DNA from 2 places in the Janibacter terrae genome. Region 2 is predicted to be linked to the other one. Evidence: predicted binding sites of a transcription regulator. Region 2 holds the regulator's gene; the other holds the start of a gene.

Region 1 (15,157 bases), 1.3 Mb from region 2:
AGCCACGGCGGGATCACCGCGGCGGCACTCGCCGCGAACCCGCACCTGCGACGGCGGCTCGGGATCACCCACGTCGTGACCTCCGGAGCCCCCGTCGCCTCCCTCGGGGTGCCGGAGGACGTGTCGGTGCTGAGCCTCGAGCACACCGAGGACCTCGTGCCCGGTCTCGAGGGCGCGGCCAACCCCGACCGCGCTGGCTGGGTGACCGTCGAGCGCTCCCTCGCCGACGACCTGGGCCGGGACGCCCGCGCGACCCAGGCGCACGACAGCGGCCGCTACGCCGAGACCGCGCGCCTGGTCGACGCGAGCGAGGACCCCTCCCTCGCGGAGTGGCGGCAGGGGGCAGCCCCCTTCGTCGGGACGGCCGGGACGCCGACCGTGACGATCGACTACGACGTCGAGCGGATCTGAGGGGAGCCCGCCCGCCCGACACCGGCCCTGCGGGGTGGCAGGATCGGGTGGGTGAATCCCTCGACGACCGGTGCTCGTGTGCTCCTCGACGAGCTCGCGCGGCTCGGCGTCCGCGAGGTCGTCCTGTGCCCCGGCTCGCGCTCGGCCCCGCTCGCCTACGCGGCCCACGACCTCGAGCTGGCAGGGCGGCTGCGCCTGCACGTGCGGGTCGACGAGCGGAGCGCGGCCTTCCTCGCGCTGGGCCTGGCCAAGGCCTCCCGCCGGCCGGCCGCCGTCATCACGACGAGCGGGACGGCCGTGGCCAACCTCCACCCCGCAGTCCTCGAGGCCCACCACGGCGCGGTCCCGCTGCTCCTCCTCACCGCCGACCGGCCCCCGGAGCTGCGCGGGGTCGGCGCCAACCAGGCCACGGGCCAGTTCGGCGTCTACGGCGAGCACGTCCGGCTGGCCCTCGAGCTCGAGACGCCCGCCGACCCCGCCCGCCAGGCCGCGGGCTGGCGGACCGCCGCCGCCCGGGCCGTCGCCGCCGCGACCGGCGCCCTCGCCGGGCAGGGGAGTGCCGGGCCCGTCCACCTCGACCTGCCCTACCGCGACCCGCTCGCCCCGACGGCGATCGCCGCCCCCGCGACGGGTCGAGGGCACAACGACCGCCCACCCGGTCGGGGACACCTCGACCCGGTGGTCGGTCGCGAGGGCGACCACCCCTGGGTCGCCGTGACCGGCCCCGCCCCCGTCACCGCCGGGCATGCAGTCCCCCTCGAGCACGACCCCGACACCCTCGTCGTCATCGGTGAGCTGCCCACCGCCGACCACCGGGCCGCCGCGCTCGCCTGGGCGAGCCACCACGGCGCTCCGGTCGTCGCCGAGCCGGGGCCGGGCACGAGCGACCTCGTCCTGCCCCACGGCGACCTCGTCCTCACGGCGACGGACTGGGTGGCGGCGCACCTCCCTTCGCGCCTGCTCGTCGTCGGGCGCCCCACCCTCGGCCGCTCCGTGCCGGCGCTCACGCGCACCCCCGGGGTCCGGGTCGAGGTGGTCACCACCGGAGAGCCGGGCGCCGACGGCTGGGCCGACGCGACCCACGCGGCGGCCGCGGTGCACCCCTTCGCCGCGCTGTCGCTGGAGGGACCCGGGTGGGAGGAGAGCGACCTCGCCCGGACCTGGCGCGAGGCCGGCGAGCGCCTCGCCGCCGCCGTCCCCACCGATGCCGCCGGCCCCGCGGTCGCCCGGGCCCTGCACGACGCACTGCCACCGGACGCCGCCCTCTTCCTGGGCAGCTCGAGCGTCGCCCGTGACCTCGCGCACGGCGTCGCCCACCCGCGCGCCGACGTCGAGGTCCTCGCCAGCCGCGGGCTCGCGGGGATCGACGGCTGCGTCTCGACCGCCGTCGGCATCGCGTTGTCCCGCCCGGGGCCGACCGTGGCGCTGCTCGGCGACCTGACCTTCCTGCACGACGCCAACGGCCTGCTCATCGGGCCCGCCGAGCCCCGCCCGGACCTGACGATCGTCGTGCTCGACGACGACGGGGGCAGCATCTTCGGCACGCTCGAGTACGGCGCGCCGGAGCTGTCCGGGCCGATGACGCGGCTCTTCACGACACCCACGGGCAGTGACATCGGGTTGCTCTGCGCGGCCCACGGGGTGCCCTCGACCACGGCGCACAGCCCGGACGACCTCGCCGGCCTGCTGCATCACGGCAGCCCGGGGATCCGCGTCATCCGGGTGCCGGTCCCCGGCCACGCCCGGCGCGCGGCCGGTCAGCGAGTGCGCGCGGCCGTCGCCGCCGCTCTGGCCTGACCCCGGCAGTCCACGTCACCGAGACTCGGGAATTGGCTCCTGTCCGGCCGAAATTGCGGCCATGACCCGAGTCTCGCGCAGGGTCAGCCGCCGAGCGCCGTCCGCATCGGCAGCAGCTTGGCGACGGACTCGGCGACCTCGTCCCCGGCGACCGACCCGGCCACGATCCCGCAGCCCGCGTACAGGCGCAGCGAGGTCGCGTCCTCGTACCAGCCGCAGCGCAGCGCGATGCCCCACTCGCCGTCGCCCGAGGCATCCATCCAGCCCACCGGCCCGGCGTAGCGCCCGCGGTCCATCTGCTCCAGCTCGGCGATGACCCCGTCGGCGACCGGCGTCGGCGTGCCGCACACGGCGGCCGACGGGTGCAGCGACGCGGCGAGGGCGAGCGAGGTCGAGTCGTCGTCGACGACCCCCGCGACGTCCGTCGCGAGGTGCATGACGTTGTTGAGATGCAGGACGAAGGGGGAGTCCGGCACGTTGATCGAGGACGTGTGGTCGGTCAGGGCGTCCGCGACCGAGCGCACCGCGTACTCGTGCTCCTCGAGGTCCTTGCTGCTGCGGGCCAGCGACCCGGCGAGCGCGAGGTCGTGACTGTCGTCGCCCGTGCGCCGGATCGTGCCGGCGAGCACGCGCGAGGTGACGAGGCCGCGCTCGAGCCGCACGAGCATCTCGGGGGTGGCGCCCACGAGGCCGTCGACCGCGAAGACCCACGTCGTGTCGTAGTCCGCGGCGAGCCGTTGCAGCAGCCACCGCGGGTCGATGCGCTGCTGCGCGGTCGCCTGGACGGCGCGGGCGAGCACGACCTTGTCGAGCGAGCCGGCGTTGATCCGGCGGACCGCCTCCTCCACGGCCTCGGCCCAGCGCTCCGCGGTGAGGTCCCGGTCGGCGAAGTCCACCGGCCCCGGGTCGCGCGGCGCGGGCTGGCGAGCGAGCGCCTGGTCCGCGGCGGGCACCGTGGCATCGGTCGTGATCGTCGTGACCCACGCGAGGTTGCCGCGACGGCCGACGACGACCTCGGGGACGACGAGCACCGACTCGGAGGGGGAGCGGCGCGAGTAGGCCATCGACCCGAAGGCGATCGGCCCGGTCCCCGGCTCGTCGACGTCGTCGCGCACGATCGCCTCGGCGGTGACCTCGCGCCACCACTCCTGCGCCTGCTCGAAACGGTGCGGACCCGTCGCCCGGAAGGTCGCGACCCGGCCCCAGCCGACGAAGCCCTCGCCCTTGCGGACCCAGGAGACGATGTCGCCCGCGTCGTCCGGCTCGGGCAGCAGCCCGAGCAGGTCCGTGACGCGGGGGAGGGGGACGGACACCGTCCGCACGACGAGCGCGGGGTGCGGGACGCCGGAGGTGGAGGGGACGTCGGCGGGCGATGGAGAGGTCATGTCGCGGTCCAGCGTACGACTGCGGGTGCGAGGATGAGCACATGAGCCGCGCCACCCTCCAGAAGGACCCCAAGGACGTCGCCGCGATGTTCGACGAGACCGCCGCGAAGTACGACCTGATGAACGACGTCCTGTCGCTGGGGCAGACGAGGCTGTGGCGTCGGGCCGTGGTCGCCGCCATCGACCCGAGGCCGGGCCAGCGCATCCTCGACATCGCCGCCGGTCCCGGCTCCTCCTCCCTCCCGCTGCGCGCGGCGGGCGCCCACGTGGCCTCCGCCGACTTCTCCCTCGGGATGCTCCGCCAGGGCCTGAAGCAGAGCCCCGAGCTCGACTTCGCCGCCGCGGACGCGACCCGCCTGCCCTTCGCCGACGCGTCCTTCGACGTGGTGACGATGTCCTTCGGGTTCCGCAACGTCGTGCAGCCCGAGGTGGCGCTCGGCGAGTTCCTGCGCGTGACCCGACCGGGTGGGCGCCTGCTCGTCTGCGAGTTCAGCCAGCCGGTCAACAAGACCTTCCGCACGGTCTACAGCGAGTACCTCATGGCAGCCTTCCCGCCCGTCGCCCGCCGGCTGAGCTCCAACCCGGACTCCTACGTCTACCTCGCCGAGTCGATCCAGAGCTGGCCCGCGCAGGAGCCGCTGGCCCGGATGATCGAGGGCGCCGGATGGTCGGGGGTCGAGTGGCGCAACCTCACGGGCGGGATCGTCGCCCTGCACCGCGCCGTCAAGGCGGGCTGAGTCCCCCTTCGTCCGGACGCGCCCGCAGGTTAGGTGAACCTGTGTCCGCCTCGTTGTTCCCAAAGAGTAGGCTTCCCGGCGATCGTGAAATGCTTCACAAGCAGCTGAGGGAAGTTTCGTGACCAGTGCACTGCCGGCGGCCGAGGGTGGCCGCAGCGTCGACGTCATCGTCGTCGGGGCCGGACCGGGTGGCAGCGCCACCGCGGCCTGGTTGGCGAAGGCCGGCAAGGACGTCGTCCTGCTGGAGAAGTCCCGCTTCCCCCGGGACAAGATCTGCGGGGACGGGCTCACCCCCCGAGCGGTCCGCCAGCTGATCAACCTCGGCATCCCGCTGTCGGAGACCGACGGCTGGGCGCGCAACAAGGGCCTGCGGATCATCGGCGGCGGCATGCGGCTGCAGCTCGACTGGCCCGATGTCACCTCCTTCCCCGGGTACGGCATGGTCCGCGCCCGCCAGGACCTCGACGAGGTCCTCGCCCGCCACGCCGCGTCGAGCGGGGCCGAGCTCCTCGAGGGACGCAATGTCTCCGAGCCGCTGCGTGACGAAGGGGGGCGCATCGTCGGCGTCGTCGCGAAGGTCGTCGACGAGCGCGGTCGCGCCACGGGCGAGACCGAGACCTACCGGGCCCCCGTCGTCGTCGCCGCGGACGGCGTCTCCTCCCGCCTGTCGGTGAAGATGGGCCGCGAGAAGCGCGAGGACCGGCCGATGGCCGTCGCGGTGCGCGCGTACTACGAGACCCCGCGCCACGACGACGACTACCTCGAGAGCCACCTCGAGCTGTGGTCCACCACCCCCGACGGCGGCCGGATCCTCATGCCGGGCTACGGCTGGCTCTTCGGCCTGAACGACGGCCGCTCCAACATCGGCCTCGGCGTCCTCAACACCTCCGAGGCCTTCGGCCGCACCGACTACAAGGACGTCATGCGTCGCTGGGTCGAGACGATGCCGGCCGAGTGGGGCATCAACGAGGACACGATCACCGGCGAGATCACCGCGGCGGCGCTGCCGATGGCCTTCAACCGCCAGCCGCTCTACGCCGACGGCCTCATGCTCGTCGGTGACTCCGGCGGCATGGTCAACCCCTTCAACGGCGAGGGCATCGACTACGCCCTCGAGGCCGGTCACGCCGCTGCCGAGACGATCGTGCAGGCGCTCGCCCGGCCGACCGCCGCGGACCGCGAGCGCGTGCTCCAGTCCTACGTCGGCCGGATGAAGGACATGCACGGCGGCTACTTCACCCTCGGCGCGCAGTTCGCCAAGCTCATCGGCAAGCCCGAGATCATGCGCCTGGCGACGAAGTACGGCCTCCCGCGCCAGACCCTCATGAAGTTCATGCTCAAGCTCATGGCCAACCTCCCGGAGGAGAAGGGCGGCGGTCTCGACGACCGGCTCGTCCAGCTCATGACCAAGGTGGCTCCCAATGCGTGAGCCCGGCGTCGGCGTGCTGCCGGCCACCCCTAGGATCGGTGGCGTGCATCACATGTCAGAAAGCGAGGCGCAGCGATGAACCCGTACATCCCGCTGCTCATCCTGTTCCTGCTGGGGCTCGGCTTCGCCATCGTCTCGGTGGGCACGAGCCTGGTCGTGGGCCCGGCCCGCTACAACGCGGCGAAGGCCCAGGCCTACGAGTGCGGCATCCAGCCGACGCCGCAGGCATCCGAGGGTGGTCGCTTCCCGGTGAAGTACTACCTGACCGCGATGCTCTTCATCATCTTCGACATCGAGGCGCTCTTCCTCTACCCCTTCGCTGTCGCGTTCGACGAGCTCGGGGCCTTCACCCTCGGTGCCGTGGTGCTTTTCCTGTTCAACGCGTTCTTCATCGCCGACGCCTACGTGTGGCGTCGCGGTGGGTTCGAGTGGGACTGACGAGGACGGAGACAAGACATGGGACTCGAGGAGAAGCTGCCCGCGGGCATCGCCCTCACGACGGTCGAGCACCTTGCCGGCTACATGCGCAAGGCCTCGATCTGGCCGGCCACCTTCGGCCTGGCCTGCTGCGCCATCGAGATGATGGCCGTCGGCACGCCGCACTACGACCTGGCGCGCTTCGGCATGGAGCGCTTCGCGGCGACGCCGCGCCAGGCCGACCTGATGATCGTCGCCGGCCGGGTGAGCAACAAGATGGCCCCGGTCGTGCGCCAGGTCTACGACCAGATGGCCAACCCCAAGTGGGTCATCTCGATGGGCGTGTGCGCCAGCTCCGGCGGCATGTTCAACAACTACGCGATCGTCCAGGGCGTCGACCACATCATCCCGGTCGACATCTACCTGCCCGGCTGCCCGCCGCGACCGGAGATGCTGCTCAACGCGATCATCACCCTCCACGAGCAGATCCAGAGCACGCCGCTGGGCGTCAACCGGGTCGCCGCGGCCCGTGCCGCGGAGCAGGCGGCGCTCGGCGCCACCCCGACGGAGCTGCAGCCCCCGACGCACGACCACGAGGGCCTGCTCGGAAGGAACCTCCTGGCATGAGCGACGAGAAGAAGGACGTCGGCACGCCGGCGCCCGACGGCGTCCACCCCACGGGTCCGGGCCTCGGCGGCACGGCCAACAAGGGCTTCCCCGACACCTCGGGTCTCGTCGGCGGCAACCGTCCGGTCGAGTACACCAACGTCCGGCCCGAGGGCGAAGGGGAGGTCCCGCCCGAGCGCGCACCCGTCGTCCGGGACGAGCGCCGGGGCATGTTCGGCGCCCGCGAGGGCCAGGACACCTCTGGCTACGGCGGCCTGAAGCGCACGATCGCCTTCCCCGGCGCCGCCCAGCGCCCCTACGGCGGCTGGTACGACGAGGTCGTCGACCGTCTCGCCGACGCGACGGGTGGTGACCTGCTCGAGCGGGTCGTCGTCCACGCCGACGAGCTGACCCTGCACGTGCACCGCGACGACCTGCCGGTCGTCATGCGCGCGCTGCGTGACCGGCCCGACCTGCGCTTCGAGATGTGCATGTCGGTCTCCGGCGTGCACTTCCCTCACGACGAGGGCGCCGAGCTGCACGTCGCCTACCACCTGCTGTCGATCACGCACGGCGGCCGCCGGCTGCGCGTCGAGGTCACCGCACCCGACGCCGACCCGCACGTCCCGAGCGTCGTCGCCACCTACCCGGCGGCCGACTGGCACGAGCGGGAGACGTGGGACATGTTCGGCGTCGTCTTCGACGGGCACCCCGCGCTCACCCGCATCCTCATGCCCGACGACTGGGCCGGGCACCCGCAGCGCAAGGACTACCCGCTGGGTGGCATCCCGGTGGAGTACAAGGGCGGCACCGTCCCGCCGCCCGACGAGCGGAGGTCGTACAGCTGATGGCCACGTACACGCACAGTGCGGGGGTGCACTCGACCCCGGGTGCCGACGACCTCGCCGAGGGCCACGTCGTCAACGTCCAGGGGGGTGACTGGGACCAGGAGATGGGCGAGCTCGGGATGAACCCCGAGGAGCGCATCGTCCTCAACATGGGTCCGCAGCACCCCTCGACCCACGGCGTGCTCCGCCTGATCCTCGAGCTCGACGGCGAGACGGTCACCGAGGCCCGCGCGGGCATCGGCTACCTGCACACCGGCATCGAGAAGAACATGGAGTTCCGCACCTGGACGCAGGGGGTCACCTTCTGCACCCGGATGGACTACCTGACCCCGATGTTCCAGGAGACCGCGTACTGCCTGGCGATCGAGAAGGTCCTGGGCATCACCGCCGACATCCCCGAGCGGGCCAGCGCGATCCGCGTGCTGATGATGGAGCTCACCCGCATCTCGAGCCACCTCATCTGCCTGGGCACCGGCGGCATGGAGATGGGCGCGACGACGATCATGACGATCGGCTTCCGCGAGCGGGAGCGGATCCTCTCGGTCATCGAGAACATCACCGGCCTGCGGATGAACAACGCCTACGTCCGCCCCGGCGGCGTGGCCTCCGACCTGCCGCACGGCGCGATCGACAAGATCCGCGAGACCGTCCCGCAGGTGCGCCGGGGCATCGGCGAGCTGGAGAAGCTGCTCCTCGAGAACCCGATCCTCAAGGGTCGCACCAAGGACGTCGGTGTCCTCTCGCTCACGGGCTGCACCGCCCTGGGCATCACCGGCCCCGTCCTGCGCTCCACAGGGCTCCCGCACGACCTGCGCAAGCTCAGCCCGTACTGCGGCTACGAGAAGTACGACTTCGACGTCGTCACCCGCACCGGCGCCGACGCGTACGACCGCCTCTGCATCCGCCTGGACGAGATGCGCGAGAGCCTGCGGATCGTCGAGCAGGTGACCGACGAGCTGCAGCGCAACCCCGGCCCCGTCATGGTCGCCGACAAGCGGATCGCCTGGCCGGCGCAGCTGGCCGTGGGCGGCGACGGCATGGGCAACAGCCTCGACCACATCCGCGAGATCATGGGCACCTCGATGGAGTCGCTGATCCACCACTTCAAGCTGGTGACGGAGGGCTTCCGCGTCCCGCCGGGCCAGGCCTACGTCGCGGTCGAGTCGCCGAAGGGGGAGCTCGGCTGCCACGTCGTCGCCGACGGCGGCACCCGCCCCTACCGGGCCCACTTCCGGGACCCTAGCTTCAACAACCTGCAGGCCGTCGCGGCCATGTGCGAAGGGGGCAACCTCGCCGACGTCATCGTCGCCGTCGCCTCCATCGACCCGGTGATGGGAGGAGTCGACCGATGAGCTCAGGATTCGGTGAGCAGACCGCCTCGGGGCACCTGCACGTGCCCTCGGAGAGCAAGGAGCCGTACCCCGCCGACGTGCTCGAGCGGCTCTCCGTCGAGGCCGAGCAGGTCATCGCCCGCTACCCGCAGCCGCGCTCGGCGCTGCTGCCGCTGCTGCACCTCGTGCAGAGCGAGGACGGGTACGTCACGGGTCGTGGCATCGACTTCTGCGCGACCACCCTCGGCCTGACGACGGCCGAGGTCTCGGGGGTCGCGACCTTCTACACCCAGTACAAGCGCCACCCCAACGGCGACTACACCGTCGGTGTCTGCACCAACACGCTGTGCGCCGTCATGGGCGGCGACCAGATCTGGGACACGGTGAGCGAGCACCTCGGCATCGGCCACGACGAGACGACCGAGGACGGCAAGATCACCCTCGAGCGCATCGAGTGCAATGCCGCGTGCGACTACGCCCCGGTCGTCATGACCAACTGGGAGTTCTTCGACAACCAGACGCCCGAGTCGACCGTGCGGCTCGTCGACGACCTGCGCTCCGGCGTCCCGGTGGCGCCGACCCGCGGACCGAGCCGGGTGTGCACCTTCACCCAGGTCTCCCGCGTCCTCGCCGGCTTCCCCGACGGCCTGGCCGACGAGGGCGTCGGCGCCGGGCCCGCGTCCCTGCGCGGGGTGGAGCTGGCCAGGCGCGAAGGGTGGACCGCCCCCGGTGACGACGCGGTCGCCACGAGCCCGGACGCCGCCGGCGCCTCCCTCGACGGCATCGCCGTCGGCGAGCAGGGCTCCGTCGACACCCCGGTCAACGAGCCCGACGAGCGTCCCGGTGGCCAGGACGCGCAGGAGCAGGCCAAGGAGGACGACAAGTGACGACGCTGACGCCGATCCTCACGAAGTTCTGGGACCACCCGCAGTCCTGGACCCTCGGGACCTACGAGGACAACGACGGGTACGCCGCCCTCCGGCAGGCGCTGCAGACGGACCCGACGGACCTCGTCCAGTCGATGAAGGACTCCGGCCTGCGCGGCCGCGGCGGCGCCGGCTTCCCGACCGGCATGAAGTGGGGCTTCCTGCCCCCGCCGGACGGCGGCCCCCGCTACCTCGTCGTCAACGCCGACGAGTCCGAGCCGGGCACCTGCAAGGACATCCCGCTGCTCATGGCGGCCCCGCACTTCCTCGTCGAGGGCGTCGCGATCACCTCCTTCGCCATCGGCTGCAACCACGCCTTCATCTACCTGCGCGGCGAGGTCGTGCACGTCTACCGCCGCCTCATGCGCGCGGTCGAGGAGGCCTACGCGGCGGGCTACCTCGGCAAGGACGTCCTGGGCACCGGCTTCGACCTCGACGTCACCGTGCACGCGGGTGCCGGCGCCTACATCTGCGGCGAGGAGACCGCCCTCCTGGACTCCCTCGAGGGGCGACGGGGCCAGCCGCGGCTCAAGCCCCCCTTCCCCGCCGTCGCCGGCCTGTACGCCCGCCCGACGGTCGTCAACAACGTCGAGTCGATCGCCTCCGTGCCACTCATCGTGCGCAAGGGCGCCGAGTGGTTCTCCGACATGGGGACCGAGAAGTCGCAGGGCTTCGGCATCTTCTCCCTGTCCGGCCACGTGAAGCACCCCGGCCAGTACGAGGCGCCGCTCGGCATCACGCTGCGCGAGCTCATCGACATGGCCGGCGGCATGCGCGACCCGGGCCACCCGCTGAAGTTCTGGACGCCCGGTGGCTCGTCGACGCCGATCTTCACCGACCAGCACCTCGACGTCCCCCTGGACTTCGAGTCCGTCGCGGCCCACGGCTCGATGCTCGGCACGCGCGCGCTGCAGATCTTCGACGACACCGTCTCGGTCGTGCGCGCCGTGAGCCGCTGGACCGACTTCTACAAGCACGAGTCCTGCGGCAAGTGCACCCCGTGCCGCGAGGGCACGTGGTGGCTGGCCCAGATCCTCGAGCGCATCGAGCACGGCAAGGGCACCCCCGAGGACATCGACAAGCTCGTCGACATCTGCGACAACATCCTCGGCCGTTCCTTCTGCGCCCTCGGTGACGGTGCCACGAGCCCGATCACCTCCGCCGTCAAGTACTTCCGGGAGGAGTTCGAGGCGGGCTGCCACACGCCGGCCGCGGAGCTCTTCCCGCCCGCCGCCTCGACGCTCTTCGCCAAGGAGCAGGTATCCGCATGACCGCCACGAGCGACCAGGACCAGACCGTGGCCGAGGCCCGGCCCGAATTGATCAACCTCAGCATCGACGGCATCGCCGTCTCGGTGCCCAAGGACACCCTCGTCATCCGCGCCGCGGAGGAGGCGGGGATCGAGATCCCGCGCTTCTGCGACCACCCGCTCCTCGAGCCGGTCGGCGCCTGCCGGCAGTGCCTCGTCGAGGTCGCGACGCCGGACCGCGAGGGCAACGTCAAGGCGATGCCCAAGCCCCAGGCGAGCTGCACCATGACGGTGAGCGAGGGCATGCAGGTGCGCACCCAGCACACCTCGGCCGTGGCCGACAAGGCGCAGCAGGGCGTGATGGAGATGCTCCTGATCAACCACCCGCTCGACTGCCCCGTCTGCGACAAGGGTGGCGAGTGCCCGCTGCAGAACCAGTCGATGAGCAACGGCCGGGCCACCTCGCGCTTCGAGGACGTCAAGCGCACCTACCCCAAGCCGATCAACATCTCCTCGCAGGTCCTCCTCGACCGCGAGCGCTGCGTCCTGTGCGCCCGCTGCACCCGCTTCTCCGACCAGGTCGCCGGCGACCCGTTCATCGCGCTCGTCGAGCGCGGGGCGCTGCAGCAGGTCGGGATCTACGAGGAGCAGCCCTTCGAGTCCTACTTCTCGGGCAACACCGTCCAGATCTGCCCGGTCGGGGCGCTCACCGGGGCGGCCTACCGCTTCCGGTCGCGTCCCTTCGACCTCGTCTCCACCCCCGACGTCTGCGAGCACTGCGCCGACGGCTGCTCCCTTCGCACCGACCACCGCCGGGGCACGGTCCTGCGGCGCATGGCCGGCAACGACCCGCAGGTCAACGAGGAGTGGAACTGCGACAAGGGGCGCTGGGCCTTCGCCTACGCCAACCTGGGTGACCGCTTCGAGCTGCCGATGGTCCGCGACGAAGGGGGCGTGCTGCGCGTCGTCTCGTGGCAGGAGGCCCTCGCCACCGCCGCGGCCGGCCTGCGCGCCGCGCAGGGCCACGGCGTCCTCGTGGGTGGCCGCGTGAGCGTCGAGGACGCCCACGCCTACGCGACCTTCGCCCGCTCGGTCCTGGCGACCGACAACATCGACCACCGCGCCCGCCCGCACTCCGCGGAGGAGCGCGACTTCCTCCTGCGACACGTGGCGGGGACGACGCCCACCAGTGGCGGCGTCACCTACGAACGGCTCGGCCGGGCCGGGTCCGTGCTCCTCGTCGGCCTCGAGCCGGAGGAGGAGAGCCCGATCCTCTTCCTGCGGCTGCGCAAGGCCTACCGCAAGGCCAAGACCTCGATCCACGCGATCGCGCCCCTGGCCACCCGCGGTCTCGACAAGCTGGGCGGCACGCTCATCCCCTCCGCCCCGGGGACCGAGACCGAGGTCCTCACCGCGCTGGCCGGCGCGAGCGCCCCCGGCGCCGAGGGCGACCCGATCGCCACGGCCCACGCCGCGCTGCGCGGCGAGGGTGCCTTCATCCTCGTCGGCGAGCGCATGGCGACCGTCCCCGGCGCCTTGGCCGCGGTCGCCGAGCTGGCCGACGCCACCGGCGCCGAGATCGCCTGGGTCCCGCGCCGCGCGGGCGAGCGCGGAGCCATCGAGGCCGGCTGCCTCCCCGGCGAGCAGGGCCTCGACACGGCTGGCATCGTCCGGGCCGCGGCCGACGGCACGCTCGGCGGACTCGTCGTCGGCGGCGTCGACGCCCACGACCTCGCCGAGCCGCTGGCCGCCCAGGCCTTCGAGCGCGCCTTCGTCGTCTCCCTCGAGATCCGGCCGAGCAGCGTCACCGAGCACGCCGACGTCGTGCTGCCGGTCGCCCCGCACGCGGAGCGCGCGGGTGCCTTCGTCAACTGGGAGGGGCGCGTGCGTCCCTTCGAGGCCTCGCTCGACACGACCGCGCTGCCCGACCACCGGGTGCTGCACATGCTGGCCGACGAGATGGGCGAGTTCCTCGGCACCCGCACCGTCGCCGAGGCCCGCCGCTCCCTGGAGTCCACGAGTGCACCCCGCGCCCAGGGCTACCCGCCGCGGGTGCGCCGTGCGCCGGTGCCGCAGCCGGGGACCGGCGAGCTCGTGCTCGCCACCTGGCGGCTCATGCTCGACAAGGGCACCCTGCAGGACGGCGAGCCCTTCCTGGCCGGGACCGCCCGGGCGCCGCGGGCCCTCGTCTCGCCGGTCACCGCGCAGGGCCTCGGGGTCGCCGAGGGCGACCTCGTCACCGTGAGCGCCGACGACGTGCGGGTCACCGTGCCGGTGCTCGTCCACGACATGGTCGACCACGTCGTGTGGCTGCCGACCAACTCGGAGAGCTGTGACCTGCGCAGCCTCTCCGGCCGAGCCGGAGCGATCGTCTCCGTGACCAAGGGTGGTGCGGCATGACCGGGTTCTCCACGCTCGCCGGGCTGGGCGCGCTGTCCGCCGCGGCGGACAAGCCGGTGGCGGCGGACTTCAGCGACACCCCGCTGTGGCTGTCGGTGGTCAAGGCGCTCCTGCTCTTCGTCTACCTGCTCGTCTCGGTGCTGCTCGTCATCTGGTTCGAGCGCCGCATCATCGGTCGGATGCAGCAGCGTCCCGGCCCCAACCGCAACGGCCCCTTCGGCCTGCTGCAGACGCTCGCCGACGGCATGAAGTCGATGCTCAAGGAGGACGTGCGGCCCAAGGCCGCCGACGCGTTCATCTTCACCATCGCGCCGGTGATCTTCGCGTCGATGGCCTTCGTCGCCTTCTCGATCATGCCGCTCGGCGGCATGGTCTGGATGTTCGGCCACCACACGCCCCTGCAGCTGACCGACCTGCCGGTCGCCGCGCTGCTCGTCCTCGCGGTCGCGGGTGTCGCGGCCTACGGCATCGTGCTCGGCGGCTGGTCGGCCGGCTCGACCTACCCGCTCCTCGGCGGCCTGCGCGCCACGGCCCAGCTGATCTCCTACGAGATCGCCATGGGCCTGGCGCTCGTCGCGGTCTTCATGTACTCGGGCTCGATGAGCACGAGCGAGATCGTCGCCGCCCAGAGCGACCTCTGGTACATCGTCCCGGCCTGCGTCTCCTTCGTGATCTACGTGATCACCATGGTCGGCGAGACCAACCGGCTGCCCTTCGACCTCGCCGAGGGCGAGGGCGAGATCGTCGGTGGCTACTTCACCGAGTACTCGGGCATGCGCTTCGCGATGTTCTTCCTCGGCGAGTACATCAACATGTTCACCGTCTCGGCCCTGGCCACGACGCTCTTCCTCGGCGGCTGGCAGGCGCCTCCCGGCATCGCCGCCATCGGCGACGGCATGCTCAACACCGGCTGGTGGGGTCTGCTGTGGTTCACCGTCAAGCTCTGGCTCTTCATGTTCTTCTTCGTCTGGCTGCGCGGCACGCTCCCGCGCACGCGCTACGACCAGTTCATGCGCTTCGGCTGGAAGTTCCTCATCCCGGTGACCGTCGCCTGGGTCATCGCGGTGGCCTTCATCCGCGGCGCCGACGCCGGCTTCTTCGGGGACGGCACGGTCGGCCTGCTCGGACGTGAGTTCCCGATCTCCTCGCTGATCATCGTCGCCGTCCTCGCGGTCCTCGTCCTCGGCTCGACGTGGATCTGGGAGACCAAGGTCGAGGCCCGCACCCGCGCCCAGGAGGAGGCGGCCGTCGTGCCCGAGGAGATCGACCCGTGGGCCGAGGGCTACCCCGTGCCACCGATGCCCGGTCAGCGCCTCGTCGAGCCGTCCCGTGGCGGCACGGCGATCGCCGACGCGCCCGCGCCCACCGCCCCGTCCAGCCCCCAGGAGGAGCACCGTGGCTGACGAGTCCCAGGGAGGGTTCTTCTCGGACCTCTTCGCCCCTGTCGCCGGATTCGGGGTGACCTTCGCGACGATGTTCCGCAAGGTCGCCACCCAGGAGTACCCCGAGGTCAAGTGGCCCACCCAGCCGCGGTTCCACGGGCGCCACCAGCTCAACCGTCACCCGGACGGGCTGGAGAAGTGCGTCGGTTGCGAGCTGTGCGCCTGGGCCTGCCCCGCGG
Region 2 (15,157 bases):
TGGGCGACGCACTGGTCGATGATGTTGGCGCTGACCTGGGCCAGGCGGTACACGTTGGTCTCGCGGCTGCGGTAGTCGCCGCCCTTGACCGTGTCGTAGAAGAGGCGGTAGACGGAGTCGCCGTCGTCGTTGTAGTTCTTCGCGGCGTTGATGCCACCCTGCGCGGCGATGGAGTGCGCGCGGCGGGCGCTGTCCTGGTAGAAGAAGCTCTTGACGTTGTAGCCGGCCTCGCCCATCGTGGCGGCGGCCGAGGCACCGGCGAGGCCGGTACCGACGATGATCACGTCGAGCTTGCGACGGTTGGACGGGTTGACCAGTGCGGAGTCGAACTGGTGCTGCGTCCACATCGCGTTGATGTCGACGTCGGGCGCCTTGGTGTCCGCGACGGGCGCGCCCTCGGAGAAGTACTCGCTGAGAGTGTCGGTCATGGTGAGGAGGCTCCTGCTCAGAGACTGTCGATGAAGATGTAGACGGGCGGGACGAGGAACCCGACCACGATCACCGCAGCGATGACGGTGCCGATCACCCGGGCGCGCGCACGTGCCCTGGCGGTGTTGTTCAGACCCATCGTCTGCGAGGCGCTGTAGACGCCGTGGTAGAGGTGCATGCCGAGCGCGACCATGGCGATGACGTAGATGAGCAGGACCCACCACGTCGCGAACGCCGCGCTGATCATCACGTACGGCGACTCCTTGATGGCCGCCGCGTCGGCCGCACCGTAGAGGTTCGGCTTGACGATCGTGAACTGGATCAGGTGGAAGACCACGAAGGCCAGGAGGGCGAGGCCACCCCAGCGCATGGTGCGCGAGGCGAGCGTCGAGTGGACGTTCTTCTTCACCTGGTACCTGACCGGGCGGGCGGCGTTGTTGCGCCCCATGAGCTTCAGCGCGGCGTAGACGTGCCCGACGAGCGCGAGGACCAGGACGATGCGCACGATCCACAGCAGGCCCTCGTACGGGAGCATCGGCTCCCCGAAGGTCCGCAGGTGGTGCGCGTACTCGTCGAAGGCTTCCTGACCGGCCAGGGCCTTCAGGTTGCCGTACATGTGCAGGAGCACATACAGGATGAAGATGACGCCAGTGCCTGCCATGAGCAATTTGAGCCCGATCGAGGACGACGCCACCCCCTTCTTCTTCGCGGGGAGGGTCGTAGTAGCCACGGGGTCAAGGTACCGCCTTGTGAGCGGGCACACGCCACCGGTTCCGCCCTTCGCCATGTGACCTTGGTCCGGTTACCGTGCCGTAATAGGCAACACGTCCGTCGCAATAACCTCGCGGGACACCGCGCCGAGGAGGCCCTCATGGACGACTCACCCGCCGCGGAGACGATCGTCTCGGCGACCACGCCCCGGGGGGAGATCGCGCTGCGCGAGCGAGCAGATCCCGACGGGGGCGTCGTGCACGAGCTGATCATCGCGGGGACCTTCGCGATGGACAGCCTCGACACCTCCACCGAGACCAGGCTCGCCGAGGAGTCGCTGTCCCGCACGGCGGCACCCGAGCGCGTGCTGGTCGCCGGCCTCGGTCTCGGGTTCACCACCTGGCAGGTCCTGAAGGACAAGCGGGTGCGGCACGTCGACGTCGTCGAGATCGAGGCCGACCTCGTGCAGTGGGCCCGCCTCGGCCTCGCCCCCACCCTCGGGCTCGTGGCCCGTCATCCCCGTGTGGGCGTCCACGCCGGGGACGTCGCCGGGGTCCTGCGCGGCGAGGCCACCCCGGTCGGCCCGTGGGACCTGGTCCTCCTGGACGTCGACAACGGACCGAGCTTCCTCCTGCACGAGGGCAACGAGCGGCTGTACCGGCCCGAGGCCCTCGCCGCAGCCCTGGCGCAGCTGTCCCCCGGCGGGACCCTCGCGATCTGGGCCGCCCAGCGCGAGCCGGGGCTCCTCACCAGCCTCGAGCGCCTCGCCCCCACCGAGGAGGTCGTCCTCGAGGTCGAGCGCCAGGGCCGCCGCCTCGAGTACGCGCTCTACCTGACCTCTGCATTGCCCTAGGGCAATGCAGACGAACGGTCAGGCGGAGGCCGCCGCCCGGGCAGCGAGCGGCAGTGCCGCCCTGATGGTCTCCAGGGCGGAGGTGTCGAGGGCGTCGGACACGAACCAGACCTCGAAGGCGCTCGGCGGGAGGTGCACGCCGGCCTCGAGCATGGCGTGGAAGAAGCGGCCGTAGGCCGCGGTGTCCTGGGCCTGCGCGTCGGCGAAGGAGGTGACCTCCCCTTCGCGGAAGAAGATCGAGAACATCGAGCCCGCCCACTGCACCCGGTGCGCGACGCCCTCGGCGGACAGCGCCGCGGACGCGGCGTCGGCGATCGTGCGGGCCGTGGTCTCCAGGCGCGGGTAGAGGTCCTCGGTGCAGGCGCGCAGCGTCGCCAGGCCGGCGGCGGTCGCGACAGGGTTCCCCGACAGCGTGCCCGCCTGGTAGACCGGCCCCTCCGGTGCGAGGTGCGCCATGAGGTCGGCGCGGCCGCCGAAGGCCGCGGCCGGGAAGCCGCCGCCCATGACCTTGCCGAAGGTGAAGAGGTCCGGGGCCCCGCCCGCGTACCCGCCGGGGTGCGCGCCCTGCGGACCCGTCTCGAGGCCGTACCAGCCCGAGCGGCTCGCGCGGAAGCCCGTCATGACCTCGTCGCTGATGAGCAGTGCCCCGTGCCGGGCGGTGACCCGGCGCAGCCCCTCGGTGAACCCGGGCGCGGGCGGGACGACGCCCATGTTGCCCGGGGCCGCCTCGGTGATGACCGCCGCGATCTCCTCGCCACGCACGGCGAAGAGCTCCTCGACGGCCGCCAGGTCGTTGTAGGGCAGGACCACCGTCTCCCCCGCCGCGGAGGCGGGCACGCCGGCCGAGTCCGGCAGGGCGAAGGTCGCGACGCCCGAGCCCGCCTGCGCGAGCAGGGCGTCGACGTGCCCGTGGTAGCAGCCGGCGAACTTCACGATGACCGAGCGCCCGGTCGCGCCCCGCGCCAGGCGAAGGGCGGACATCGTCGCCTCGGTCCCGGAGGAGACCAGGCGAACCTGCTCGAGCGGCTCGACGCGGTCGACGATCTCGGCGGCCAGGGCCACCTCGTTCTCGCTCGGGGTGCCGAAGGAGAAGCCCTTGCCTGCGGCCGTGGTGACCGCCGCGAGGACGTCCGGGTGCGCGTGGCCGAGGATCATCGGCCCCCACGAGCAGATGAGGTCGACATAGCGGTTGCCGTCGACGTCGACGAGCGTCGCGCCCTGCGCGCTCTCGATGAACCGCGGGACGCCGCCGACGCCGCCGAAGGCGCGCACCGGCGAGTTGACCCCACCGGGGATCACCTCGCGCGCGCGGTCGAAGAGGGCCTGCGAGCGGGTCGTCGAGAGCGTCATGCCCTCATCCTCCCAAGGTCGCGGTCCTCGAGGGCACACGGGGCAGGGCCACCTGCCATCACGGGCGCCGGTGCGTTCAGTCGTCGAGGCCGATCTCGTGGTGCCCCGGCGCGAGCCGGTCGCGCACGACCGCCATCGCCTCACCGAGCGCCGCGAACTGCTCGGGCGTGAGCGCGTCGACGAGGTGCCGGCGCACGGACTCCACGTGCACGCTGGCGAGCGCGCCCAGGGCGTCCCGGCCGGCGTCGGTCATGAGGATCTCGACCCCCCGGCCGTCGTCGGAGGAGCGGCAGCGCTCCACCCACCCGCGCTTCTCCAGGCGCGAGGCGGTGTGCGTGACGCGGGAGCGCGACTGGATGATGTCGTCGGCCAGGCGTGACATGCGCATGCGCTGCCCGGGCGACTCCGACAGCATCGAGAGCAGCTCGTACTCGGTGAGCTGGATGTCGTGCGGCGCGAGGTCGTCGACGAGGGCACGCTCGAGCAGCCGCACGCCGCGCAGGTACGCGCGCCAGTGCTCCTGCTCGTCCTCGTCCAGCCAGCGCGTCCCGCTCACAGCCGCCCCGCCACCTCGAGCGCGAAGTACGTGAGGATGATCTGCGCGCCGGCCCGCTTGATGTGCAGCAGCGACTCCGTGACTGCCGCGTCGCGGTCGATCCAGCCGCGCTCGGCGGCAGCGACGATCTGCGCGAACTCGCCGGAGATCTGGTAGGCCGCGACGGGCACGGGCGAGACCTCGGCGGCCGCCGCGACGATGTCGAGGTGCGGCTGCGCCGGCTTGACCATGACGATGTCGGCGCCCTCGGCGAGGTCGAGGTCGATCTCGCGCAGCGCCTCGGTCGCGTTGGCCGGGTCCTGCTGGTACGTCGCCCGGTCACCGCTCAGCGAGGACTGGACGGCCTCGCGGAAGGGCCCGTAGAGGGCGGAGGTGTACTTCGCGGCGTAGGCCAGCACGAGCGTGTCGGTGTGGCCGGCCGCGTCCAGGGCGGCGCGCACGTGCGCGACCTGGCCGTCCATCATCCCGGAGAGCCCCAGCACGTGGGAGCCGGCCTCGGCCTGCGCGATCGCCATCGCGGCGTAGCGCTCGAGCGTCGCGTCGTTGTCGACGACGCTGCGGCCGTCGAGGGTGCTCGTGAGCACCCCGCAGTGGCCGTGGTCGGTGAACTCGTCGAGGCACAGGTCGGTCATGACGACGAGGCGGTCCCCGACCGCGTCGACGACGGCCCTCGTGGCCAGGTTGAGGATGCCCTGCGGGTCGTCGGCGCCGGAGCCCCGGGCGTCCTTGGCCACCGGCACGCCGAAGAGCATGATCCCGCCGATGCCCGCGTCCACGCACGCCTGCGCCTCGTCGACGAGCGACTCGAGCGTGTGCTGCACGACGCCGGGCATCGAGGAGATCTCGACCGGCTCGTGGATCCCCTCGCGCACGAAGACCGGCAGGACGAGGTCCGCCGGGTGCAGGCGGGTCTGCGCCACGAGACGACGAAGGGGGACGCTCCCCCGCAGTCGTCGCGGCCGCACGACCGGTCCGCGAGGTGCTGCGTCGCCCACGCTCACCCCTTCGCCTTGCGGCGGGTCGTCGACTTCTTGCGGCGGGCGCTCGGGCGGGTCGGCTCCTCACCGGCGGCCACGGCGGCGGCGGCCAGCTCGCGCCCGTGGTCGGCGAGGGCCTGGACGAGGCTCTCGCCGGTGGCCTCGGGCGCCATGACGTCGACCCGCAGACCGGCCTCCTCGGCGGTCTTGACCGTGGCCGGACCGATGCAGGCGATGACCGTCGACGGGTGCGGCTTGCCGGCGATGCCGACGAGGTTGCGCACCGTCGAGGACGAGGTGAAGACGACGGCGTCGAAGGCGCCCTGCTTGATGGCGTCGCGCACCGGCGCCGGCGGCGGGGTCGCCCGCACCGTGCGGTAGGCCGTGACGTCGTCGACCTGCCAACCCATGTCCTGCAGACCGGCGACGAGCGTGTCGGTCGCGATGTCGGCCCGCGGGAGGAAGACCCGGTCCATCGGGTCGAGCACCTCGTCGTAGGGCGGCCAGACCTCGAGCAGCCCCCGGGCCGACATCTCGCCGTCGGGCACGAGATCGGGCTCGAGGCCCCACTCGCGCAGGGCGTCGGCGGTGACCCCACCCACCGCGGCGATCTTCAACCCGGAGAACGCGCGGGCGTCGAGACCGAACTCCTCGAACTTCTCGCGGATGGCCTTGACGGCGTTGACCGAGGTGAACCCGATCCACTGGTAGCGACCGGTGACGAGCCCGCGCACGGCGCGCTCGACGGCCTGCGGCGTGCGCGGCGGCTCGACGCTGATCGTCGGGACGACCTCGCTGGTCGCGCCGTGGCCGAGCAGCTGCCGGGTCATCGGGCCGGCCTGGTCCTTGGTGCGCGGGATGAGCACCCGCCAGCCGAAGAGCGGCTTGCTCTCGAACCACGAGAGGGTGTCGCGCAGCCCGACCGTCGAACCGACGACCGCGAGCGTGGGCACCTCGAGCCCGGCGACGGCGTCGGCCGCCCCCTGCAGGGTCGTCGCCCGGGTCGTCTGCGCGGTCGTCGTGCCGCCCCGGGTCACGGCGACCGGGGTGTCCGCGGCGCGCCCGGCGGCGAGCAGGTCGCCGAAGGCGGCGGCCAGGTGGTCGGGCAGGCCGAGCAGGACCAGGGTCACGTCGTCGGCGACCGAGGCGGACAGGTCCGCGCGCCTGGACCCGGTGAGGCTCACGACGTGGACCGCGCCGGTGGAGCGCGCGGTGAGCGGGATGCCGGCGTACGCCGGGACGGCGCTCACGGCCGAGACGCCGGGGACGACGTCGAAGTCGATGTCGGCCTTGACGAGGGCCTGCGCCTCCTCGGCGAGTCCGTTGAAGGTCGCGGGGTCGCCGTCCATGAGCCGCACGACGAGACCGCCCTTGTGCGCCTTGGCCGTCTTGACGACGAGCTTGGCGCGGGAGGCGTGGGTCAGCTGCTGCCCGTGCTCGCCGTGGCTGGCATCGACGATCTCGACGTCGCCCGAGGTGAGCGAGCCGACGACCGCCTCGTTGGTCAGCTGGTCGGTGATGACCGCGTCAGCACGACCCAGCAGATCGACGGCGGCGACGGTCATGAGTGACGCGTCACCGGGACCGGCGCCGACGAAGGCGACGCGGGCCGGCCGGCGGGAGGCGTCGACGTGGGCGGGTGCGGCAGAGCGCTGGGGGGTCACTGGGCATGCTCCGAAGCGGTGGTGGGGTGGGTGGCTGACAGGTCGGCGATGGCGGGGGCGCCGTCGTCGACCAGCGTGCGGGCGAGGCGGCGGCCGAGGGCCTCCGCGTCGGTGAGGGGGCCGGTGATCGACCGGCGCAGGTCCGCGGTGCCGTCGGTCGCGGCGATCACGGCCCGCAGCGAGAGGACCGGGCCGTCGACGTCCTCGACGACCTCGCCGAGCGCGCCGACGGGTGCGGCGCACCCTGCGCTCAGCTCCGCGAGGATCGCGCGCTCCGCGGTGACGGCCGCGCGCGTGTCCGGGTCGTCGAGGGGGCGAAGGGAGGCGATCACCACCTCGTCGTCGGAGCGGCACTCGACGGCCAGGGCACCCTGGCCGGGCGCGGGCAGCATCTGGATCGGCTCGAGCAGCTCGGTGATCCGGTCGGTGAGGCCGAGCCGCGTGAGCCCGGCGTGCGCGAGCACGACGGCGTCGAGCTGGTCCTCGCCGGGACCGACCATGTCGAGGCGGGTGCCGAGGTTGCCGCGGATGTCGCGGAACTCCAGCCCGAGCCCGAGGGCCGCCAGCTGGGCGCGACGGCGCGGGGACCCGGTCCCGACGACCGACCCCTCGCCGAGCTCGCCCAGGGCCAGTCCGTCTCGGGCGCAGAGCGCGTCGCGCGGGTCGACCCGCGGGGGGATCGCGGCGACGACGAGACCGGGCTCCTGCACGGCCGGCAGGTCCTTGAGCGAGTGCACGGCGAGGTCGATCTCACCCGCGTGCAGGGCCTCGCGGAGCGCGCTGGCGAAGACACCGGTCCCGCCCATGCTGGCCAGCGAGGCGCGGTTGGTGTCGCCCTCGGTGACGACCTCGACGAGCTCGACCTCGTGGCCGGCTGCCCGCAGGGCATCGGCGACGTGGCCGGACTGGGTCATCGCGAGCGCGGAGCGCCGCGTGCCGAGGCGGAGCGCGGTCACAGGGCACCCCCTTCGGCGTGGAGGTCGAAGAGCTGGCGCAGGGCGTCCTCGTACTCGCCGAAGCGGCCGTCGATCGCCAGCTCCTTGGCGCGCACGGTCGGCTGGTGCAGGAGCTTCTCGACGATGCGGTGGACGGCGAGCTCGACCTCGGCACGGTCGGCCCCCGACATGTCCGGGGTTCGCTGGTCCAGGCGGGTCAGCTCACGCTCGACGACCTGCTGGGCGGCGGTGCGCAGCGCACGCACCGTGGGTCCGGCGATGCTCGCCGCGCGCTTGCCGAGGTGCTGGGTGACGGCGTCACCGACGATCGCGCGCGCCTGCTCGACCTCGGGCAGGCGGCCGTCGGAGCCGAGCAGGTCACCGAGGTCGGCGAGACCGAGGCGGGTGACGCCACGCAGGTCGGCGACCTCGTGGGCCACGTCGTGCGGGAGGGCGAGGTCGATGAAGGCCTGCGGGCGACCGCCGCGGGCGACCTGCGCGTCGGCGACGTCGGGCAGGGTGATGGCCAGACCGGTCGAGCCGGTGCACGAGATGACGACGTCCGCGTCGGCGAGCGCGTCGACGAGCTCGTGGGCGGGGCGGGCCGACCCGCCGAGGCGCTCGGCCAGCGCCGCGCCCCGCTCGTGGGTGCGGTTGACGACGGTCAGCTCGGCGACGCCGCGACGCACGCAGCTGGTGGCCGCCAGGGCGCTCATGGCGCCGGCACCGACGACGAGCACGTGCGCCTGCTCGAGGTCGCCGAGGTGCTCCCGGGCGGCGTCGAGACCGGCGCCGACGAGCGAGCGGGAGACCTCGTCGATGGCGGTCTCGCTGTGCACCCGCTTGCCGGTGCGCAGGGCCTGCTGGACGAGGGAGTTCAGGCTCGGGCCGACATGACCCTCGCTCTGGCCGCGGCCGAGCGCGTCCCTCAGCTGCCCGAGGATCTGCGACTCCCCCACCGCCATCGAGTCGAGCCCGGCGGCGACGTTGAAGACGTGGGCGACGGCGGCGTCGCCGTAGTGCAGGTCGAGGTGGGCCTTGAGGTCGTCGTGGGTGATGCCCGTCGAGGACGTCATCGCCTCGGTGAGGTCGGCCACGGCCCCGTGGAACGCGCTGACCTCGGCGTAGACCTCGGTGCGGTTGCACGTCGCGACGACGAGGTGCTCGGTGATGTCGGGGCTGGCGGTCGCCGCCGCGATGATCGCGGCGAGGCTGGACTCGTCGAGCGCCGCCCGCTCGAGGACGGAGATCGGGGCCCGACGATGGTTGAGCCCGAAGGCGAGCAGACTCATCTGGCGGCCCCTTCCAGGAAGTCCTCTGGACTGGCCCCGAAGCGCTGTTGCTCGTGGAAGGCGAGGATCTGCAGCTCCGTGGACAGGTCGACCTTGCGCATGTGGACTCCCTCGGGGACCTGGATGGCCGTGGCGGCGAAGTTGAGGATCGAGCTGACCCCCGCGGCGACGAGGAGGTCGGCGACCTCCTGGGCGGAGCCGGCGGGGGTCGCGATGACCCCGATGCAGGCCTCGCCGGGACGGACGAGCGCGTCGAGCGCGTCCATCGGTTGGATCGCGAGGTCGTCGAGCCTCTCGCCGACGACGAGCGGGTCGCGGTCGAGCAGGGCGACGACCTTGAACCCCTTGGTGGCGAACCCGCCGTAGGAGGCGAGCGCGCGGCCCAGGTTGCCCATCCCGACGATGATCACGGGCCAGTCGTGGGTCAGGCCGAGCGCCCGGGAGATCTGGTAGTTCAGGTGGGCCACGTCATAGCCGACGCCGCGGACGCCGTACGAGCCGAGGTGGCTGAGGTCCTTGCGCAGCTTGGCCGAGGTGACACCGGCGCTGTGGGCGAGCTCCTCGGAGGAGACGGACAGCACGCCCTGGGAGGTCATCTGGCCGAGTGCCCGCAGGTATCCGGGGAGTCGCGCGACCGTTGCGTCGGGGATGTCCCGCTTGGCGGTCTGATCGACGGACACGGTTGCCCTCGGCTCCTCTCCCGGTCGGGGGGCGCGGCGCCTGACGACCGAACAGGATCGAGATTACGCTCTTGTGAACAAATGCACAAAGTCAGCCGTCAGGCGAGACCAGCGGGGGCGGACGCGTCCCCTCAGGGGCGAAGGGCGGCGCGCAGCCTCCCTTCGTCGACCCGGTGGTAGTCGTGCTGGCGGCCGTCGACGAAGGTCACCGGCACCTCCTCGGTGTACCGGGCCAGACGCGGGTCCGCGTCGATGTCGACCTCGGCGAAGCTGTCGCCGGTCTCGGCGACGACCCCCTCGATGACCCCCCGTGCGATCTCGCACAGGTGGCAGCCCTGCCGGCCGATCATGACGACCCGGGCGCCGGGCAATGCATCCATACCTGCTCCTAGAAGAAGACCGAGCGACGGGTGACGAGGACCGAGTACAGGGTCTGCTGGATCGTCTCGCGCACCTGGTCGGTCAGCTCGAAGACGAGCATCGGGTCGTCCGCCGCCGCCGGTCCGAGGGAGGCGGTGTCGATCGGCTCGCCGAACTCGATGATCCACTTGCTCGGCAGGGGGATCAGACCGAGCGGTCCCAGCAGCGGGAAGAAGGGCGTGATCGGGGCATAGGGGGCGCCGACGAGGCGGGCGAGCGTCTTCATGTTGCCGATCATCGGGTAGACCTCCTCGGCCCCGACGACGGAGCACGGGATGATCGGCACCTCCGAGCGGATCGCCGCCGAGACGAAGCCACCCCGACCAAAACGCTGCAGCTTGTAGCGCTCACGGAAGGGTTTGCCGACGCCCTTGAAGCCCTCGGGCCACACGCCGACGAGCTCACCACCGCGCAGCAGGCGCTCCGCGTCGGCGTTGGAGGCCAGGGTCGCGCCCGTCTTCCGGGCGAAGTCGCCCACGACCGGCAGCTGGAAGACGAGGTCGGCGCCGAGCATCCGCAGGAAGCGGCGCTGCGGGTGGGCGTCGTGGATCGCCAGCTGGGTGATGACCGAGTCGATCGCGATGGTGCCCGAGTGGTTGGAGACGAGGAGCGCACCGGTGTCGGCCGGGATGTTCTCGATCCCCCGGACCTCGACGCGGAACCACTTGTCCTTGAGCAGGCGCAGCACGGGGAAGACCGTGTGGATCGTGAAGTCCTCGTCGAAGCCGAAGTCGTCGACCGCGTAGTCGCCCCTGACCCGACGCTGGAGGAAGTGCAGCGTCTCGGCGAAGCGCCGCTCCCACTCCTCACCCGCCGCAGCGCCGGCCGCCTGGCCGAGCGTGCGCGAGGTCAGCTGACCGGCGGAGAGCAGCACCGACAGCAGCTCCGCCAGGCCCGGCACGATCGTCTGGCCGGAGTCGGGCGTGCCGGTCGACGCGGACCGCGACTGCTGCTGCGGGGTCGTGGCGGACGGGCGCGCTGCGGTGGAGGTGCTCCTGCGGGCCGGCGGTCGGCGGCGACCGGCCGCGGGCTTCGCCGTCGTGCGCCGGACGGTGGGTGGCCCGCCGTCCGGGCCGGGCACGACGGTGAGGTTGGGCTTGCGGGGCGGCCGGGGCTTCTTGGGGCGGGCTGGCGTGGTGCTGCGCGCGGCCGGGGCCGACGGCACCTCCGCCGAGGGACCGGTGAGCAGCGGCGTGGTGCGACGACGAGCCCGCTCGCCCCCGGCGCGGTCGGCCGCGAGGGCGACGCTGGAGCGCGGCGCGGAGGCCGCCGTGGTCTTCTTCGCCGTGGTCTTCTTCGCCGTCGTCTTCTTCGCGGCGGCCTTCTTCGCGGCGGCCTTCGCGGAAGCCGTCGCGCTCTTCTTCGTGGCGGTCTTCCTGGCCGTGGACTTCTTGGCGGTACGGTCGGCCATCACTTCTCGCTCTCGGGTGTGGGCGCCACGGCGCGCATCGCGGCCTCGGCGGCCTGGACTGCGGACCAGCCGGGCTGCGCGAAGGGCAGGCGGTCCATGACCCGGCCCTTCGTCGCCCGGGCGTAGTCCTCGTAGGCGGCCCGGGTCGTGTACGCCGGCTCGAAGCCGAGGTGCTCGCGCATGCGGGTGGTGTCCAGACCCCGGCCGAAGCTCAGCAGGTCGAGCTGGTCGGAGCCGATGTCGATGAGGCCGAACTTCTTGGCCAGGTCGGTGACCATGCCGGTCGCGGCCCGCGGCACGAGCGCATAGGGACGGCCGGCGAGGTTGGCGGCCTGGCTGGCGGTGATGATCCCGTCGCCGGCGACGTTGACCGCGCCGAGCCCCGGGAGGCCGACCGCCGTGGCCATCGCCGCGACGCAGTCGTCCTCGTGGACGAACTGCAGGCGCGCGTCGTACCCGAACGGGATGGGGATCACCGGGAGGCTGAAGTGGTCGGTGAAAGCGGTGCGGATGCGTGGGCCGATGACATTGGCGAAGCGCAGCGTCGTGATCTCGATGTCCGGGCGCCGTCGTGACAGGCCGCGCACGTAGCCCTCGACCTCGACGCTGTCGCGGGCCCAGCCTGACCTGGGCATCCGCTTGGCGGACATGTCCTCGGTGAACATCGCGGGGTCACGTGGGCTCGACCCGTAGACCCCGGCGGTCGACTTCACGACCAGCTTGCTCACCGACTCGGCCCGCTGGCACGCCGCGAGGAGCTGCATCGTGCCGATGACGTTGATCTCCTTCTGCGTCGCCCGACCACCGCCGGCGCGCGGCGTGGCGATGACCGCCATGTGCACGACGGTGTCGACGTCGTTGCCCGCGATGATCCGGCTGATGAGCGGGCTGCGGATGTCGGCGCGCATGAACTCGGCGCGGCCGATGCCGTGGCGTGGCGGCACCACGTCGACGCCGATGATCCGGCCGACGGACTCGTCGCGGCTCAGCCGTCGGGCGAAGGCACCGCCGAGGTGGCGGGAGACGCCTGCGATGAGGACGGTCTCGGGCACCGGGACACCTTCCTGTGGAGATGGACCCGTGGGTCGGGGCACTGTGGGCAGCCTAGTCACGCGGCCCTGCGCGGGGGGCCGTTCAGCCGCCTGGCGGGCGCGGAGAGATCGGGATCACGACGGGGACGACGAAGGGGGCCCCACCGGTCATCCGGTCGGGGCCCCCTTCGTGCGGGTCACTTCTTGTTGCGACGCTGGTGGCGCGTCTTGCGCAGCAACTTGCGGTGCTTCTTCTTCGCCATGCGCTTGCGACGCTTCTTGATGACAGAACCCATGCGGACGTCCTTCGGTGTTGATCGGTGCTTTCGGTGGTGGCTCGAGCGATGCCGGCCTTGCGGCGCAGGCCCCACCGAGTACGAGTCAGACGGCAGAGTTTACCCGACTCCCGCGGGAGGCTCGCGCCCGGGGAGTCGGGACGGGTCGGGCCAGAGCTCTCAGGCCGTCTCGATGAACGACGTCTCGAGGTAGGTGTGCACCGCGTCCTCGGGGACTCGGAAGCTACGACCGACGCGGACGGCCGGCAGGTCACCGTTGTGGACCATGCGGTAGACGGTCATCTTCGACACCCGCATGATCGACGCGACCTCAGCCACTGTGAGGAAGTGCACCTCACCCAGTCGATCGTTGGACATGATCACCTCGACATCTCCGCAGGGCCGCACCACCGACCCATGTCGGCAGACGTCAACGAGCCCCGCAGATGACAACCATAGGGGCAGATGTGACGACTGTGAAGACTGGAGGGCAGATTCACCCCCCGCCGTCCACCCGACACGCCGGGAAGCGGCGGAAAATCGGTCCTACTCGTACCAGACGTCGAGACCGTGGAGCGGGAAGACCGCCTCGCGGGCGGCCATGATCGCCCGGTCCACGCCGCTGTGCGGGTTGTAGCCCATGCTCCACGGCTGCACCCAGATCGGCAGGTCCTGCGGCTCCAGGTCGCCCATGCGCTCCGGGCCGCGCTCCCCCGAGATCTTCTCCACGTGCGCGCGCCAGGGCTCCGGGATCGGGGTGTCCGCCGGGATCGGCTTGTGGGCGGCGATGGCGGTGAGGTGGGTCCAGGCGCGGGGCACCGCCCCGACCAGGTCGTAGCCGCCCCCGCCGAAGGCGACCCACCGTCCGTCGCAGACCTCGTGGGCGAGGCGGTGCAGGTTGACCGCGGCCTGGCGCTGGGCGTCGGTCGTGAGGGACATGTGCGCGAGCGGGTCCTCGCGGTGGGTGTCGCATCCGTGCTGGGTGAGCAGGATCTGGGGCTCGAAGGCGCGCACGACCGGGGCCGCCACCGCGGTGATGGCGCGCAACCACGGGCCGTCGGTCACCCCGGGCGGGAGGGCGACGTTGACCGCGGTGCCCTCGGCCCCGGGCCCACCCGTGTCGCCCGGCCATCCGGTCCCGGGGAAGAGGGTGCGTCCCGACTCGTGGATCGAGACCGTGAGCACCCGAGGGTCGTCGTAGAAGATCTCCTGCACGCCGTCGCCGTGGTGGACGTCGACGTCGACGTAGGCCACGCGCTCGACGCCCTGGTCGAGCAGCCACTGGATCGCGGCAGCGATGTCGTTGTAGACGCAGAACCCTGCGGCCCGCTCGCGCATCGCGTGGTGCATGCCCCCGGTGAAGTTCACCCCGTGCTCGGCCTCGCCGACCCACACCCGGCGCGCTGCCTCGACCGAGCCGGCCACGATCCGCGCGCTCGCCTCGTGCATCCCCACGAAGGCCGGGACGTCGTCGGTGCCGATGCCCCACGTCCCGTCGGCGCTCGCGGGGTCCGCGGAGCCGGCGCGGACCGCGTCGACGTACGCGCGCGAGTGGACGGTGGCGAGCACCTCGTCGGTGGCCACGTCGACGTCGACGACCTCGACGTCGTCGAAGACCCCGAGCTCGCGGCACAGTCGCGCCGTGAGGTCGAGACGCACCGGTGCCATCGGGTGCCCGGGACCGAAGTCGTATCTGGTGAAGTCCTCGCCCCAGATGGCGCACACCTGCGTGCTCATGGGTTGGACGCTACCCGGATATAGGGTTTTCTCCACGACCACCCCGACGAAACGGAGGACCGCGTGCCCCGCATGCGTCTGCACAACGAGGACGTCCTCGTCATCGGCCTCGGACGATTCGGCGGTGCCGTCGCCACCGAGCTGCACCGGCTGGGCAACCGCGTCACGGCGCTCGAGCTCGACCCGTCGTTGGCGGAGAGCTACCTCGGGCGGGTCGGACGCATCGTGCAGGGCGACGCCACCTCCGTCCAGGCCATCGAGGAGATCAAGCCGCACACGTTCTCCGCCAGCGTCCTCGGGATCGGGTCCTCGATCGAGGCGAGCGTCCTCGCCGCGGTCAACCTCATCGACGGCGAGGCCCCCAAGGTGTGGGCCAAGGCGGTCAGCCCGGAGCACGCCCGGATCCTCAACCGGATCGGCGTGCACCACGTGCTCTCCCCCGAGATCGAGTCGGGCAAGCGCCTGGCCCACCTCATCGGCAGCCGCCTGATGGACTACATCGAGTTCGACGACGGCTTCGCGATCGTCAAGATGACCCCGCCGGCGGAGGCGATCGGGTTCACCCTCGAGCAGTCCGCGATCCGCAGCAAATACGGGGTGACGGTCGTCGGCGTGAAGTCGCCCGGCCAGGACTTCACCTACGCCCGGCCGGAGACGAAGGTCCGCAGCGGCGACCTGATCATCGTCAGCGGCCCCACCACCCTCATCGAGCGGATGGCCGCACGACCCTGAGACCGCCCGTGGCACTGCACTGCAGGGCGCGGACGTGGCGAGGCGCCTCGTCCCCCTTCGTCGAAGGGGGACGAGACGCCTCGTGCGGGTCCCTCGCTCAGGCC

What was found. The regulator Rex, encoded in region 2, represses fermentation and respiration genes when NADH is low (regulators of the CRP and FNR family bind a similar motif). The targets are predictions, from matches to a motif close to CTTGTGAANNNNTTCACAAG.
Region 1: V3C34_RS05260 (geranylgeranyl reductase family protein) is a predicted target of Rex. The motif match lies at 4,412-4,431, and genes of this name have one in related genera.

The regions. Positions count from the first base shown of each region.
Region 1 is NZ_CP144167.1:1,039,217-1,054,373, forward strand. Features, by position in the region: gene V3C34_RS05240 (hypothetical protein) at 1-411, shown strand, start outside; gene menD (2-succinyl-5-enolpyruvyl-6-hydroxy-3-cyclohexene-1-carboxylic-acid synthase) at 463-2,208, shown strand; gene V3C34_RS05250 (isochorismate synthase) at 2,292-3,593, opposite strand; gene V3C34_RS05255 (demethylmenaquinone methyltransferase) at 3,635-4,330, shown strand; gene V3C34_RS05260 (geranylgeranyl reductase family protein) at 4,449-5,759, shown strand; gene V3C34_RS05265 (NADH-quinone oxidoreductase subunit A) at 5,835-6,197, shown strand; gene V3C34_RS05270 (NuoB/complex I 20 kDa subunit family protein) at 6,216-6,803, shown strand; gene V3C34_RS05275 (NADH-quinone oxidoreductase subunit C) at 6,800-7,630, shown strand; gene V3C34_RS05280 (NADH-quinone oxidoreductase subunit D) at 7,630-8,982, shown strand; gene nuoE (NADH-quinone oxidoreductase subunit NuoE) at 8,979-9,848, shown strand; gene nuoF (NADH-quinone oxidoreductase subunit NuoF) at 9,845-11,158, shown strand; gene V3C34_RS05295 (NADH-quinone oxidoreductase subunit G) at 11,155-13,536, shown strand; gene nuoH (NADH-quinone oxidoreductase subunit NuoH) at 13,533-14,939, shown strand; gene nuoI (NADH-quinone oxidoreductase subunit NuoI) at 14,932-15,157, shown strand, end outside.
Region 2 is NZ_CP144167.1:3,236,868-3,252,024, forward strand. Features, by position in the region: gene V3C34_RS16115 (fumarate reductase/succinate dehydrogenase flavoprotein subunit) at 1-428, opposite strand, end outside; gene V3C34_RS16120 (succinate dehydrogenase cytochrome b subunit) at 446-1,159, opposite strand; gene V3C34_RS16125 (hypothetical protein) at 1,301-1,993, shown strand; gene hemL (glutamate-1-semialdehyde 2,1-aminomutase) at 2,012-3,343, opposite strand; gene V3C34_RS16135 (MarR family winged helix-turn-helix transcriptional regulator) at 3,420-3,899, opposite strand; gene hemB (porphobilinogen synthase) at 3,896-4,894, opposite strand; gene V3C34_RS16145 (uroporphyrinogen-III synthase) at 4,897-6,540, opposite strand; gene hemC (hydroxymethylbilane synthase) at 6,537-7,496, opposite strand; gene V3C34_RS16155 (glutamyl-tRNA reductase) at 7,493-8,767, opposite strand; gene V3C34_RS16160 (redox-sensing transcriptional repressor Rex) at 8,764-9,447, opposite strand; gene V3C34_RS16165 (glutaredoxin family protein) at 9,579-9,827, opposite strand; gene V3C34_RS16170 (lysophospholipid acyltransferase family protein) at 9,836-11,278, opposite strand; gene V3C34_RS16175 (NAD-dependent epimerase/dehydratase family protein) at 11,278-12,330, opposite strand; gene V3C34_RS16180 (30S ribosomal protein bS22) at 12,507-12,605, opposite strand; gene V3C34_RS16185 (helix-turn-helix domain-containing protein) at 12,765-12,962, opposite strand; gene V3C34_RS16190 (acetoin utilization protein AcuC) at 13,131-14,321, opposite strand; gene V3C34_RS16195 (potassium channel family protein) at 14,385-15,053, shown strand; gene V3C34_RS16200 (2-keto-3-deoxygluconate permease) at 15,151-15,157, opposite strand, start outside.